3 regions of the Rahnella sp. ATs2 genome follow, and region 2 is predicted to be linked to each of the others. Evidence: predicted binding sites of a transcription regulator. Region 2 holds the regulator's gene; each other region holds the start of a gene.
What was found. The regulator PurR, encoded in region 2, represses purine synthesis genes. The targets are predictions, from matches to a motif close to CANGCAAACGTTTGCNTG.
Positions count from the first base shown of each region.

Region 1: the regulator PurR is predicted to act here: its motif matches at 1,130-1,147, upstream of ACJY2G_RS09420 (amino acid aminotransferase).
Region 3: the regulator PurR is predicted to act here: its motif matches at 1,822-1,839, upstream of purT (formate-dependent phosphoribosylglycinamide formyltransferase).

Region 1 covers NZ_JBLYPL010000007.1:202,971-207,914, reverse strand. Annotated here, with positions in the region: gene ACJY2G_RS09420 (amino acid aminotransferase) at 1-1,066, opposite strand, end outside; gene ompC (porin OmpC) at 1,308-2,420, opposite strand; gene asnS (asparagine--tRNA ligase) at 2,720-4,120, opposite strand; gene pncB (nicotinate phosphoribosyltransferase) at 4,400-4,944, opposite strand, start outside.
Region 2 covers NZ_JBLYPL010000019.1:65,068-70,011, forward strand. Annotated here, with positions in the region: gene punC (purine nucleoside transporter PunC) at 1-700, opposite strand, end outside; gene punR (DNA-binding transcriptional activator PunR) at 837-1,742, shown strand; gene purR (HTH-type transcriptional repressor PurR) at 1,793-2,818, opposite strand; gene cydH (cytochrome bd-I oxidase subunit CydH) at 3,153-3,242, shown strand; gene ACJY2G_RS19450 (C40 family peptidase) at 3,418-4,323, opposite strand; gene ACJY2G_RS19455 (hypothetical protein) at 4,678-4,806, shown strand; gene ACJY2G_RS19460 (Grx4 family monothiol glutaredoxin) at 4,787-4,944, shown strand, end outside.
Region 3 covers NZ_JBLYPL010000022.1:29,059-34,002, reverse strand. Annotated here, with positions in the region: gene yebF (protein YebF) at 1-67, opposite strand, end outside; gene dbpA (ATP-dependent RNA helicase DbpA) at 266-1,648, opposite strand; gene purT (formate-dependent phosphoribosylglycinamide formyltransferase) at 1,910-3,088, shown strand; gene ACJY2G_RS20645 (YoaH family protein) at 3,188-3,367, opposite strand; gene pabB (aminodeoxychorismate synthase component 1) at 3,530-4,909, shown strand; gene ACJY2G_RS20635 (CoA pyrophosphatase) at 4,906-4,944, shown strand, end outside.

The DNA.
Region 1 (4,944 bases), on a different contig from region 2:
CTTTGGTCAGGCCGCTGAAAGAGAACATCCCGTTCTGATTGATAATAAAGCTGAAATCCTGCTGCGCCCCTTTTTCCTGCAAGGTGCTGACAAACAACTGACGCATACGGTGGATACGCTGACGCATATCGCTCAGTTCCTGCTCCCACAGCGTGCGCAAGGCTTCGTTACCCAGAATGGTAGCTACAACCGCTGCGCCGTGTGCTGGCGGGTTAGAGTAGTTTGCACGGATAACCGATTTCATCTGACTGAACGCGCGATCGGCGGTTTCAGCGTCAGCGGCGACTAACGTACAGGCGCCGACACGTTCATTATACAGGCCGAAGTTTTTCGAGTAAGAACTGGCGACCAGTAACTCTTTATGGCTGGCAACAAACAGGCGCAGACCCGCGGCATCTTCTTCCAGACCCTTAGCAAAACCCTGATAAGCAAAATCGAACAGCGGTAACCAGCCGTTTGCCACAGACAATTCAGCCAGCTTCGCCCATTGTTCTTCAGTCGGGTCGATACCCGTAGGGTTGTGGCAGCAACCGTGGAACAACACTACGTCACCGGCTTTCGCTTCGCTCAGGCTTTTCAGCATGCCGTCGAAATCAAGACTGTGATTGGCTGCGTCGTAATAGTTGTACTCTGCAACTTCCAGGCCTGAAGCGGAAAATACGCCTTTATGGTTCGGCCAGCTTGGATTGCTGACCCACACGCGTTTGGCGCTGGTTTGTGTCGCAATAAAATCTGCTGCAATGCGCAGGGCACCGGTACCGCCAGGCGTTTGTGCCGTGTGCGCACGCTTGTCTGCAATCACAGTGCTGCCTTTACCGAACAGCAGTTCCTGCGTGCAATGTGCAAAATCAGGCAATCCGTCGATGCTCAGATAGGTTTTCGTGGTTTCATTTTCCAACAGGAACTGTTCGGCTTTTTTCACGCTGGCCAAAACCGGCGTTTTACCCGTTTCATCTTTATAAACACCAATCCCAAGATTGATTTTATTCGAGCGATCATCAGCGCGGAAAAGATCGGTAAGACCCAGAATAGGGTCAGCAGGTGCTGCAGTGATTTTTTCAAACATGTCGGAAAATTCCATAGCCTGATATGACGAAAGAGGGCATCAGGGTACCGCCAGCGCTGTCGTTTGCCAACCGTTTGCGGCAAAAAGAAAGCAGAGTTGTGAGAAGGCGTGTGAGATTAAAATTTTTTATGGAAGAGGGTAGCAAAGTTCGTTTTTTGAATTGATTAAATGCAAAAGGCAGAACCGAAGCTCTGCCTTGATATCCACTTTGATGCGCCCGAAAGCGCATCGTTAAGCGATATTAGAACTGGTATTGCAGACCAACACCAACGATGTCGTCTGTGCTACGGCCAGATGCTTTGGTGTAGCTGTTGTCGTCCAGCAGGTTGATTTTGTAGTCAACATAGGTAGACATGTTTTTGTTGAAGTAGTAGTAAGTACCTACTTCTACGTATTTAACCAGGTCAGCATCGCCGCCGCCGTAGGTTGAACCATTTTTGGTGAAGCCGTTCAGGTCCTTACCTTTAGACTGCAGGTAGGCGATAGATGGGCGCAGACCGAAATCGAACTGGTACTGAGCAACAACTTCGAAGTTCTGAGTTTTGTTAGCGATAGAATCCGGGTTGCCGTAATCAGTGGTGTTACGTGATTCACCGTAGAAGGTCGCCAGGTACAGGTTGTTAGCGTCGTATTTCGCGCCGAATGCGTATGCGTCAGCTTTATCACCAGCACCATCTTGCTTCTGCAGAGAGGTACGGTTAGAAGAGAAGTAAGCACCTGTCAGGCTAACACCGGAGTCGCCGATAGCATAAGCGGCAGAAGTACCCCAGCCGTCGCCATTGGAATCAACTGCGCCACGATCGTCACGACCTTCGTCGTTTTTACCCTGGTACTGTACAGCGAAGCTCAGGCCGTCAACCAGACCGAAGAAGTTGCTGTTACGGTAAGTTGCCATGCCATTACCACGACCAACCATGAAGTTGTCGTTGTTCTGGTACATGGTGTCATCGCCAAAGATTGGCAATTGGTCGGTGTAGGACATTACGTCGTAGATTACGCCGTAGTTACGACCGTAGTCGAAAGAACCTGCATCGCCAAATTTCAGACCAGCGAAGCCCAGACGAGTTTTGTTGCCTTCGTCGCCAGCGCTTTCTGCGTGGTTAGCCTGAACGTTGTATTCCCACTGGCCGTAACCGGTCAGTTGGTCAGTAATTTGAGTTTCGCCTTTGAAGCCGAAACGGACATAGGTCTGGTCGCCATCGTCGCCAGCGTTGTCAGAGAAGGTGTGACGCGCGTCAACTTTACCGTACAGATCCAGTTTGTTGCCGTCTTTGTTATAGATCTCAGCTGCGTTAGCTGCACCAGCAACTAACAGAGCAGGGATTACCACTGCAAGAATATTGCGCTTCATCATTATTATTACCCTCATTGGTTTTATTTGGACACCTGCCACTGCCTAAATAATTCTTTACGGAACTATTCACGAAAGTTTGGTGTCTCCTGTGTCTGAACGCACTATTCCATCCGTAGTAAGCTTAATCCATAGCGAAAATGCTACTAAATTACTAAATATGTTTCAGTCAGAAAAAATGTATTACAAAATGTGTATTTTACGGAACTTTGTGACAGGGATCTATCTTTCAAAATGACTAAGGCCAGCATTGCTGGCCTTAGTTTTGTAACTATTTTGTTAATTAGAAATAGTTTAATTAATTAGAAGGTTGCACTACGTGGTGTACGTGGGAACGGGATCACGTCACGAACGTTTTGAACACCGGTCACATAAGCAACTAAACGCTCAAAACCTAACCCGAAGCCGGAATGCGGGACAGTGCCGTAACGGCGAAGATCGCGATACCACCAATAATCTTCTTTATTCAGACCCATTTCAGCCATTCGCGCGTCCAATACATCCAGACGTTCTTCACGCTGAGAACCGCCGATAATCTCACCAATACCTGGCGCAAGAACGTCCATTGCGGCAACAGTTTTGCCATCATCGTTCATACGCATGTAGAAGGCTTTGATATCTTTAGGGTAGTTTTTGACCACAACAGGCGCTTTGAAATGCTGCTCAGCCAGGTAACGTTCGTGTTCAGAAGAAAGATCTACACCCCAGGAAACCGGGTTTTCAAATTTCTGGCCACAATTCATTAGGATTTCTACAGCATCGGTGTAATCCACTTGCGCGAAATCGGATGTTACAAATCGCTCAAGGCGCGCAACAGCATCTTTGTCTATGCGATCGGCAAAAAAGGCCATATCGTCTGCACGTTCGTCTAAAACGGCTTTGAAAACATATTTAAGCATGTTTTCAGCCAGTGACGCGATGTCATCCAGCGTAGCAAAAGCCACTTCCGGTTCAACCATCCAGAACTCAGCAAGGTGGCGGCTGGTGTTTGAGTTTTCTGCGCGGAAGGTCGGGCCGAAGGTATAAACCTTGGACAGCGCACATGCATAGGTTTCACCGTTAAGCTGACCGGAAACGGTAAGGAATGCTTCTTTACCGAAGAAGTCTTCGCTGAAGTCGATTTCGCCTTTATCGGTACGCGGCAGGTTTTGCAGATCCAGCGTAGAAACGCGGAACATTTCACCCGCACCTTCGGTATCGGAAGCAGTAATCAGCGGAGTGGACACCCAGAAGTAGCCGTTTTCATGATAGAAACGGTGAATCGCCTGAGACAGGGTGTTGCGCACACGGGCAACGGCGCCAATCAGGTTGGTGCGCGGGCGAAGGTGAGCCACCTCACGCAGGTATTCGATACTGTGGCGTTTTGCCGCCATCGGGTAGGTATCAGGGTCATCCACCCAGCCAACAACTTTAACAGCGGTTGCCTGCAGTTCGAAACTCTGGCCTTCGCCAGGAGATGCGACAACAGTACCGGTCACTTCTACTGAACAACCCGTCGTCAGACGCAGGACGTCTTCCTGATAATTGGGCAGAGAATTATTGATGACGGCCTGTAAAGGATTAAAGCAGGAGCCGTCATAAACGGCGACGAATGAGATACCAGCTTTAGAATCTCTCCGGGTACGTACCCAACCGCGTACGGTGACTTCACTGTCAACCGCAGCACGGCCTTGCAGTACGTCGACTACAGGCACAACGCTCATAGATTTCTCTCTTTCTTTATATATGTTGGCTAAGAAATATTGGACACCCTGTAAATAGGGATTTTGCTATGTTACTTAGCCTTTCTCAGGACACAAGCAGAAATCACCGTTGGTGAAGAAGAATTAAGGGACAATTGACAGGAATAACAGGAATAACAGGAAATATTGATATAACGAATAAAAGCCGAGCGGAATGAAATTACAGCTATATAAAGGAAAGAAAGTTAGGAGCAAAATTCCGATGAAGCGCCGGAATGACTCCCGGCGCTTCATTGACACTCAGGACGCTTTTTTAACCAGCGGTAAATCAAAGGCTTTCCGAAGCGCTTTCACGAAGGCTTTGTCCTGACAAATGGTTTTGCCCGGACTGTCAGACAACTTAGCGACCGGTTTACCGTTGCACTGAACCAATTTAATTACAATATTCAGAGGCTTAACGCCGGGAATATTACAAGTCAGACGCGTTCCAATCCCAAACACCAGATTGATGCGCTGATGGAAATGGCGATAAAGGTGCAGCGCTTTATCCAGATCCAGGTTATCGGAAAACACCAGCGTTTTGGTCATCGGATCGATTCCCAGCGCCTGATAGTGCGCAATGGCTTTTTCGCCCCATTCAAACGGATCGCCGGAGTCATGGCGTAGCCCCTGATAGGCATTGGCGAAATTGCTGCCGAAATCACGCAGGAACGCATCCATCGTAATGCAGTCGGTCAGTGCAATGCCAAGCTGGTCAGGATATTCATCCAGCCAGGCCTGTAACGCAGCACGCTGGCTGTTTGCCAGAACCGGACTGATTTGCTGATGCGCCTGGAACCATTCAT
Region 2 (4,944 bases):
CCATATCACTCAGAATAAACGGCGAACCTGTCAGCCAGGCAAAGAAACCGGCGGAACAGGCAGCGTAAATCATGACATTACCGCTGTAAACGCGCGACTTCAGCAACGTGCCAAAGCCCGCTTTTTCGTCAGATTTGTGTTCTGCCGGCTTATTTTCCCGCAGCGTGAAGGTGGCGATAAGCAACAGGGCGGCGACCGCAGTCAGCAGGGCAAATATCGCTTCCCAGTCAAAATGATTGAGCACCCAGGCGCCAAGCAAAGGAGCCAGCGCCGGCGAAAGTGCCACTAAAGGCATAATGCTGGCGAAGGTTTTTTTAGCGACATCCGCTGAAAAACGGTCCACCACGATTGCCTGCCAGGTCACTGCGGCGGCACAGACGCCCATGGCCTGTAAGAAACGCAGCGCCAGAAGGGCGCGCACGTTCTCGACCCAAATCACGCCCAGGCAGCCGACGGCAAACAGTGTCAGGCCCAGCAGTAAAACCGGTTTGCGGCCAATGCGGTCTGACAGCGGTCCCCACAGCAATTGTCCGATGGCGAATCCGCCGAGAAAAATACTCAGGCTGGCGCTGATCATTCCCGGACTGGTCATCAGGCTAATTTGCATTGCGCTGAACGCAGGAAGGTACATATCTGTGGCTAAAAAGCCGAGCATGCTCAGGCCAGCCAGATAGAGCATAAATCCAAAGGAGGGTTTCATTATTATCTCGTTAATTTATTTATTGCAGATGATTTGATGCAGGGATCTGTTCGGAGGCAGATTTTAACGCTTTGATAACAGCGTTGTGAAACGTTAATATTTGCACTCTGCTATCAAAAATATTGAAGGCTAAAATATGTGGTCAGAATACGCTCTGGAAGTCGTTGATGCGGTGGCAAGAACCGGAAGCTTCAGTGCGGCGGCACAGGAACTACATCGGGTCCCTTCTGCCATCAGCTACACCGTTCGTCAGCTCGAACAATGGCTGGCGGTGCCCTTGTTTGAACGTCGACACCGCGACGTCGTTTTAACGCCAGCGGGCAAAGTTTTCGTGGATGAAGCGCGGGTTCTGATAAAAAAAATGATAGCTACAAGACGCCAATGTCAGCAGGTTGCCAACGGCTGGCGGGGCGAGTTACGTATTGCTGTCGACAGAATTGTTAAACCGGCAAGAACCCGGCGACTGGTGCTGGATTTCTATCGTCATTTTCCTGATACGGAGCTGATTATTCATTCCGAAGTGTTTAATGGTGTGTGGGACGCACTGGTTGACGGACGTGCTGATGTGGCAATCGGTGCGACGCGGGCGATACCGGTTGGTGGTCGTTTCAGTTTTCGCGACATGGGGTTTATGGACTGGCACTGCGTGGTCAGCCCGCAGCATCCGCTGGCGCAGTTACCGGGTGCGCTCAGTGATGACCAGCTCAGGCCTTATCCCGCATTGTGTCTTGAAGATACCTCGCGGACGTTGCCTAAGCGTGATACCTGGACACTCGATAACCAGCGGCGTCTGGTTGTGCCGGACTGGACCTGCGCGCTTGAATGTCTGAGTGAAGGTTTATGTGTGGGAATGATGCCGGTACATCGCGTGAGCCATCGCATTGAGCAGCAGACATTGCAGGTTCTGGCGCTGGAGAATACCTTCCCTGACAGCCCGTGTTGCCTCACGTGGGACCAGAGTAATCCGTCACCTTCACTGGCGTGGTTGCTGGAATATATGGGTGATACAGAAACGATGAACCGTGAATGGTTGCGGGACTGAGAAATAAAACGCCTGCAAAAGCAGGCGTTATAAAAGATTAAAGGCAAACATTAACGGCGATAGTCGCGGTACGGGCCATCGGCCACCGAACGACGCTCAACCAGTTTCGGATGCACCTCGATGGTCTGTGATTCTTCACGTTTGCTGACGATGCGGTCGAGTAACATAGTAAAGGCCATCTCACCCAACCGTTCTTTCGGCTGATGCACGGTCGTCAGTGCCGGAGAGAAGTACCGCGCATTACGCACGTTATCGTAACCAATCACCGAAATATCTTGCGGGACGCGCAATCCGAGTTCATCAGCGGCGCAAATTGCGCCCATCGCCATGACATCACCCCCGCAGAAGACGGCGGTGGGGCGTTGTTTCTGCATCAGAATCTTATGCATCGCCTGATAACCTGACTCCGGCTCGAAATCGCCCTGAACCACCCATTCTTCGCGAAGCGGGATATTGGCTTCCGTCAGCGCTTTGACAAAACCCTGGAAACGACCGCCGCCGGTGTTACGCGCGAGTTGTCCCGGGATTACGCCAATATCACGATGCCCGCGTTCGATCAGATAGCGTCCGGCCATATATCCGCCTTCGAAAGCATTGTCGATAATGCTGTCGGTGAAGTTTTTACGCGCTTCGCCCCAGTCCATCACCACCATAGGAATCGAACGATACTCTTCAAGCATATTGAGTAATTCATCAGGGTATTCCGCGCACATGACCAGCAGACCATCGACGCGTTTTTGCGCCAGCATTTGCAGATAGGCCTGTTGTTTTTCCAGATTGTTGTGCGAGTTACACAAGATCAGCGTATAGCCTTTGGAGAAGCAGCTGTTCTCTACGGCTTCAATCACCTCGGCGAAATAGGGCGCTTCACTGGAGGTTGCCAGCAGACCAATTGTCTTGGTGTTATTCACTTTAAGACTACGGGCTACGGCGCTCGGCGAATAATGTAGCTCTTTAATGGCAAGCAGCACTGCTTCCCTGGTTTCTTCGGCGACGAAACGTGTTTTATTGATGACGTGCGACACGGTTGTAGTGGAAACGCCAGCGCGCTTTGCGACATCTTTAATCGTTGCCATGTAAAGAATGACTCCTGAACTTCCGTGCTTCAGCACGTTAGCATTATGTTAATCGTTTGCTTGCGCTGATTACACTGCGGACATCTAAAAGGGCAGTGTAATCATTGGGTGGATTCTTCAGAATGAGGCGTGAAATGCTCTCGGGTGAAATCGACCGGCACACAGGCGTGTTAACCGACAATTTTCTCTTATAATGCATGAAAGTGGAAGTAAAATTGTCATGTTCACATTTTCATTCAGCAGAAGATTTTAAAAGTGAATTATGCGAAAATGCGTTGGCACACATTTAGTGTGGCTAAAAGAAACGCCACAACTTGATCCGAAAGGGGGTTTGATGGACAGCAACCTGAAATTATCGTTGATCACCACGGTATGCGCTTTGCTCATGATTATCGCTTTCAGCTTCACGGCAGTGATGAACTAATCTGGCACTAAGACAGTAGTGAGACGCAACAAAAAAGGGCGATACCTTTCACAGGAATCGCCCTTTTCAATTTTACGCAGTGACCGTTACCGCCGATACTCTTCCCTGCAGAAACTCTTCGTTAAGTGCTATTCAATGGCTGATTAGCGAAACTTCAGACTTAACGAATTGTTTATTATCGGATTGTTTGTGGGGTCATCACCCGACGTGCGCCAACATAGTGGTCTTGCCAGTAATCATCGCCCAGTGAGGTGATTTTGATGTCTTCACCGGTTCTTGGCGACTGAATGAATTTGCCGTTGCCAACATAAACACCCACATGATCCGCTGCGCCGCGGTTGTTGATTCTGAAGAACACCAGATCACCGCTTTCAAGTTCGCCACGTTTCACCGGCGCTGCATCGCGCAGGTGGTACATCTCGTTTGCCGTGCGCGGCATTTTAATGCGGATCAAATCTTTATAAGCGTAATAGACCAGACCGCTGCAATCAAAACCGGTATTCGGAGAAGTTCCTCCCCAGCGATAAGGTTTGCCGACCTGGTGCATCAGCTTAGTCATCGCCGTTTGTTGTGCGTGCTGATAGCGTTTTTTATGTGTCGCACTCAGCGTAATAGGTTTGGTGTCTTCTTCGCGTAATTTTTTACCTTTACGGTGTCGGCCATACGCTTCTTTCTTGCTGATTTTTTCACTGCTTTTTTTGGCAAGCGCTCGTGATTTAGTGGCTTTATCTGTCTTTTTCTCGGCCCGCGTTGTCCTGAGTGTTTTTTCTTTTTTGCTTTCGGCCCGGGTCGTTTTTACGCTTTTCTCAGAAGTTGTCTTGCGTTTGACCAGTTCGGTGCTGCTGACCTTCTTCGATTTTGATGCTTTTTCCTGAGTCTTTTTCTCTGTCACCGGTGCGACTTTTGTTTTTTTACTGGTTTTCGCCGCCACTGTCTTTCGCTTTCGCCGTTCTTCCGGCGTCAGGGAATTAACATGACTCTTTCGCTGATCGGCAGAGACGCGGGTCTGTGGCGACGCATGAGCCATATTAAGAAACAGCTGGGTAAAGAGCAGCACAAAAAGCGTGAACAGTAAGCGCATAGCTTCGTTACCATGAGTGGTTGGGTTAAACATCAGGGATGTCAGAGTATTGCCTAAAAGAACCCGACAAAAAAGCACGAATTGACTCGATTCTAGATCATATTGTGAGAAAAAGTTAATAGCTTTTTTTATGTCGAAATATCCGCCATTTTTAGTCAAAAAAATAACCATTTTTCATCAGGTTAATATTTGAGATAAAGAATGCGATTTGGCAAATCTGACATTATCGTCGAACGGCAAAAATGTTATTCTCGATGAATCTTTAAATATGTGATGTTCAGCGCAGCCGCCAAAAATTGTTTAATAAAATGCCAGTATTGAGAAAGACCCCACAAAAAATGGCGTTTTTATCTGATGGCTGGCGTCGTTACAATAGAAAGTATTGTGTTTGCGCACCGTTTTTGGGTGCCGCGCGTGATGAGTAATGACCGTGACAGCCTGTACCGGCTTGAGGAAGCAAGAAATGACTACTCCAACTATTGAAAAAATTCAGAAGCAAGTATCTGAAAACCCGATCCTGCTTTACATGAAAGGTTCTCCAAAGCTGCCAAGCTGCGGTTTTTCCGCTCAGGCTGTTCAGGCGCTTTCAGCCTGTGGCGAACGTTTTGCTTATGTTGATAT
Region 3 (4,944 bases), on a different contig from region 2:
GTGCGACCTGGCTCAGGCTGCTCATTCCTGCAACGGCCATCACAACGCCCAAGATTAACTTTTTCATCGTTCGTCTTCCCAGTCTTTGTCGTTCATCCAGTTGACCTTGCCGGAGCCGTGGACCTTAAAAATAATAGCCCTACCAATTGCAAGGTCATCGCTTGCGTTAGATAATATAATCCTCAACAAGGCAATAACACAACATTAACAACATGACGTTCGATTCAAAGATAAGCCGGTAGCGAAAAGTTATCAGCGCAAACCTTTATCGTAAAATGATGGCCTTACAGTTTTTGCCTTTGATTTTCCCTTCCTGCAAACGCTGCAATGCTTTCTTCGCGCTTTTCTGGCGGATCGCCACATAGGCGTGAACCGGGAACATATCGATTTTACCGACTTCAGCAGCGGTCAGCCCAGCATCGCCGGTCAGCGCACCGAGAATGTCGCCGGGACGGATTTTGGCTTTGCGGCCGCCATCAATACACAATGTCGCCATTTCAGGATCCAGCGCCACCGGCGTTGCGGCCAGCGCCTGAGCAGCAGGCTGCCAGGTGAAACGCTGACGGGTATAATCTTCCAGCGCGGTCACACGCGGCATTTCCTGCGGCGTCACCAGGCTGACGGCCAGACCGCTCGTTCCTGCACGGCCGGTACGCCCCACGCGGTGAACGTGAACTTCCGGATCGAAAGACAGCTCGTAGTTGATCACCAGTCCCAGCTGTTTAATGTCCAGCCCGCGCGCGGCCACGTCTGTCGCTACCAGCACACGGCAACTGCCGTTGGAGAAACGTACCAGCACGCGATCGCGATCACGCTGTTCAAGGTCGCCATTCAGCGCCAGCGCGCTGATGCCTTTCGCTTTCAGGTCATCACAAACATCCTGACAGTCACGCTTGGTATTACAGAACACCACGCAGGACGTTGGCTGATACTGATACAGCACCGCAGCCAGCAGGGATAAACGCTGTTGCTTACCGGCTTCAATGAAGATTTGCTGAATATCGGCAATGTCATCTTCACCTTCGATTTCAACCTTCAGCGGCTGACGCTGGAATTTGGAACTGATGCGCTCAATGCCGTCCGGATAGGTCGCGGAGAACAGCAACGTCTGGCGGTCCTGCGGCGTATAGCTGACGACATCCTCGATATCTTCACTAAAGCCCATGTCCAGCATGCGGTCAGCTTCATCCAGCACCAGCACTTTCAGCTCGTCGAGCTTGAGCGTGCCTTTACGCAGGTGTTCCTGAATACGGCCCGGCGTACCCACCACAATGTGCGGCGGATGGACCAGGGATTCGAGCTGGGGCCCGATCGCCTGGCCGCCACACAGGGTCAGAATTTTGATGTTCTGGGTAAATCGCGCCAGACGACGTAACTCTTTACTGACCTGATCGGCCAGTTCACGAGTCGGACACAGCACCAGCGCCTGAGCAACAAACTGTGAAACGGTAATGCTGTTCAGCAAACCAATACCAAAGGCGGCCGTTTTACCGCTGCCGGTTTTGGCTTTAGCGCGAACGTCCTGACCTTGCAGAATGGCAGGCAAAGAGGCTTCCTGAATCGGGGTCATTTCGGTGTAACCCAGTTCATTCAGGTTGGAAAGTTGCTCAGCGGGCAATGTCAGGGCAGAAAAGGAATGCGTGCTCAAGGCGATAACTCTTTATGTGAGGCAAAAATCGGGGCAGCGGCAGGAAGCCTGACGCCATGGTTTGGCTAAATGATAACAGAGACGCTCACCGGCTGCCTTAAACAGCAGAAAACAGGCTGAAAAAAATCCTGTAAAACACATTTTTGTTGCACAGAGAATTTTACCTGACGTGCCGCGCAATCGTTTTCGTCGCCGTTTATTTCAGATATACTGCGCGCCGAAATTCCTGTTTTCACTCATCACAGATCTGGGTACGAAGCTATGTTAACCATTGGTACTGCACTGCGCACCGGCGCCACCCGCGTCATGTTATTAGGCTCTGGCGAGCTGGGTAAAGAAGTGGCCATCGAATGTCAGCGTCTTGGCCTGGAAGTGATCGCCGTTGACCGCTACGCCGATGCACCGGCGATGCAGGTCGCTCATCGCAGTCATGTGATTAACATGCTTGACGGCGACGCGTTGAAAGCAGTTATCGAAAGTGAACGCCCTGATTTTATCGTGCCTGAAATCGAAGCCATCGCAACCAGCATGCTGGTTGAGCTGGAAAAACAGGGCCACAACGTGGTGCCTTGCGCCGAAGCGACCCGGCTCACCATGAACCGCGAAGGCATTCGCCGTCTGGCCGCTGAAACCCTGGAATTACCGACATCGACGTATCAGTTCGCTGATAATGAAGCGGCTTTCCGTCAGGCCGTCGATGCCATCGGTTATCCGTGCATTATCAAGCCGGTCATGAGTTCTTCCGGTAAAGGCCAGAGCCTGATCCGCAGCGCCGATCAGTTGCAGACCGCATGGGATTACGCGCAGCAAGGCGGCCGTGCAGGCGGCGGACGCGTGATTGTTGAAGGACTGGTGAAGTTTGATTTCGAAATCACTTTACTGACCATCAGCGCTGTTGATGGCATTCATTTCTGCGCGCCAATCGGACACCGTCAGGAAGACGGCGATTACCGCGAATCCTGGCAGCCACAGCAGATGACTGAGCTGGCATTGCAGCGTGCAAAAGACATCGCGGAGAAAGTGGTGAAAGCGCTGGGCGGCAAAGGCCTGTTCGGCGTTGAGCTGTTCGTGTGCGGAGACGAAGTGATTTTCAGCGAAGTCTCCCCTCGCCCGCACGACACCGGTATGGTGACGCTGATTTCTCAGGATCTGTCCGAGTTTGCGCTGCATGTGCGCGCGTTCCTCGGCCTACCTGTGGGTAAAATCCGCCAGTTCGGCCCTTCTGCATCTGCCGTGATTCTGCCGGAACTGACCAGCAATAACGTCACGTTCAGCGGTCTGGAAAATGCGCTGACGGGCTACAATCAGGTTCGTCTGTTCGGCAAGCCGGAAATCAGCGGTAAGCGTCGTCTGGGCGTGGCGCTGGCGATTGCAGACAATGTTGAAGACGCCGTGGAACAGGCGAAAAAAGCGGCCGCTGCGGTGGTTGTTAAAGGCTAGACGATTCAGAACGCTGAGACGAAAAAAAACCGGACGCCTGAAAAGGGTCCGGTTTTTCTTTGTCATGACGTAAGCAGTGACGCAAACCGTCAGTCAGTTTTATTCGTCTTCGTCATCAAAAATGACGGTTACGCGGTCGCCTTTATGCGTTTCGCGAATTTCTTCTGCAACGGTCGCAATGGCTTCGCCGCTGCTCATGCCGTTTTCCATTAACTGGCGGATACGATCGGCGGCCTGTTCTTGTTCATGATGTGATAATGAAGGCATACCTGTCAGCATGGGAGTGTCCTGTTGTACTGGTGATAAATAAAGCCCGCGCAAGGCGGGGTTGCACAGTATACGCCTAAATAAGGCAAATCGCCTGCGCTGCTTTCAGCCCCTCAGTTCTGTGTTAGGATCGGCCTAAAATACGTCATCGCGCCAGAGAAGCTTATACCAGCCATGCAAGCCACCCAGTCCGTTGTTTTTCACTCCTTACCTTATCATCAAGATGCACTGACAGAGCGCTTCACACCGCTTTCCGCCCTGCCCTGGGCAATGCTTTTGCACTCAGGTGCAGCACAGCATCAGCATAACCGTTTCGATATTCTGGTGGCGGATCCGCTGATAACATTGACCACCCGTGGCGGGCTGACGCAGATTGAAAAAAATGGCGTGGAACAATGCCGGCAGGACGATCCCTTCGCCTTGCTTGAGGAGCAGCTGACTGCTTGCGGATTACACGCAGAAAGCTCGCCTGACTTTCCGTTTCTCGGTGGCGCTCTCGGGCTGTTCGGCTATGATTTAGGGCGTCGCGTTGAGGATCTGCCGCAAATCGCGATACGCGATATTGAGTTGCCCGATATGGCTGTCGGGATTTATAACTGGGCGCTGATCGCCGATCATCATTTGCAGCGTTTGACATTGATTTGTCATGGCGATATTTCTGCACGTTTACACTGGCTTGATGAGCATCAGAAAATCCGCTCTGCATCAGCGCCTTTCCGGCTGAATGCGCCGTGGCAGGCGAATATGAGCCGCGAAGAATACGGTCAAAAGTTCAGGCAGATTCAGGAATATATCCGCGACGGCGATTGTTATCAGATCAATCTGGCGCAACGCTTTTCAACGGATTACAGCGGGGATGAATGGCAGGCTTTTCTGCGTCTGAATCAGGCCAACCGCGCGCCTTTTTCTGCGTTTTTACGTCTGCCGGAAAACACCGTTCTCAGTCTGTCGCCGGAACGTTTTATCTGGCTTAAAGAAAACCAGATCCAGACGCGGCCAATTAAAGGTACCCTCCCACGCTGTGAAGATCCGACAGAAGATGCACGACAGGCAGAAAGGCTGGCAGGATCGGAGAAAGATCGTGCCGAGAACCTGATGATTGTCGATTTGCTGCGTAATGATATCGGGCGCGTCGCCGTGCCTGGCAGCGTGCGCGTGCCGGAACTGTTTGTGGTTGAACCGTTCCCAGCGGTGCATCATCTGGTCAGCACCATCACTGCGCAGTTACCGCAAGATTGCCATCCTGCGGCCTTGTTACGCGTCTGTTTCCCCGGCGGTTCCATTACCGGCGCACCGAAAGTGCGTGCAATGGAAATCATCGAAGAGCTCGAGCCACATCGCCGCAACGGCTATTGTGGCAGCATCGCGTATATCAGCTGTTGCGGCACCATGGACAGCAACATTACCATCCGCACGTTACTCACGTCGCAGGGAAAAATTCATTGCTGGGCAGGCGGCGGGATTGTGGCGGACAGTGAGGAACAGGCAGAATATCAGGAAACCTTTGATAAGATTGCCCGTATTCTGCCTCAGTTAGGAGAAGCATCATCGTGACTTTGCTGGAACAACATGCGCCAATTCAGACACTT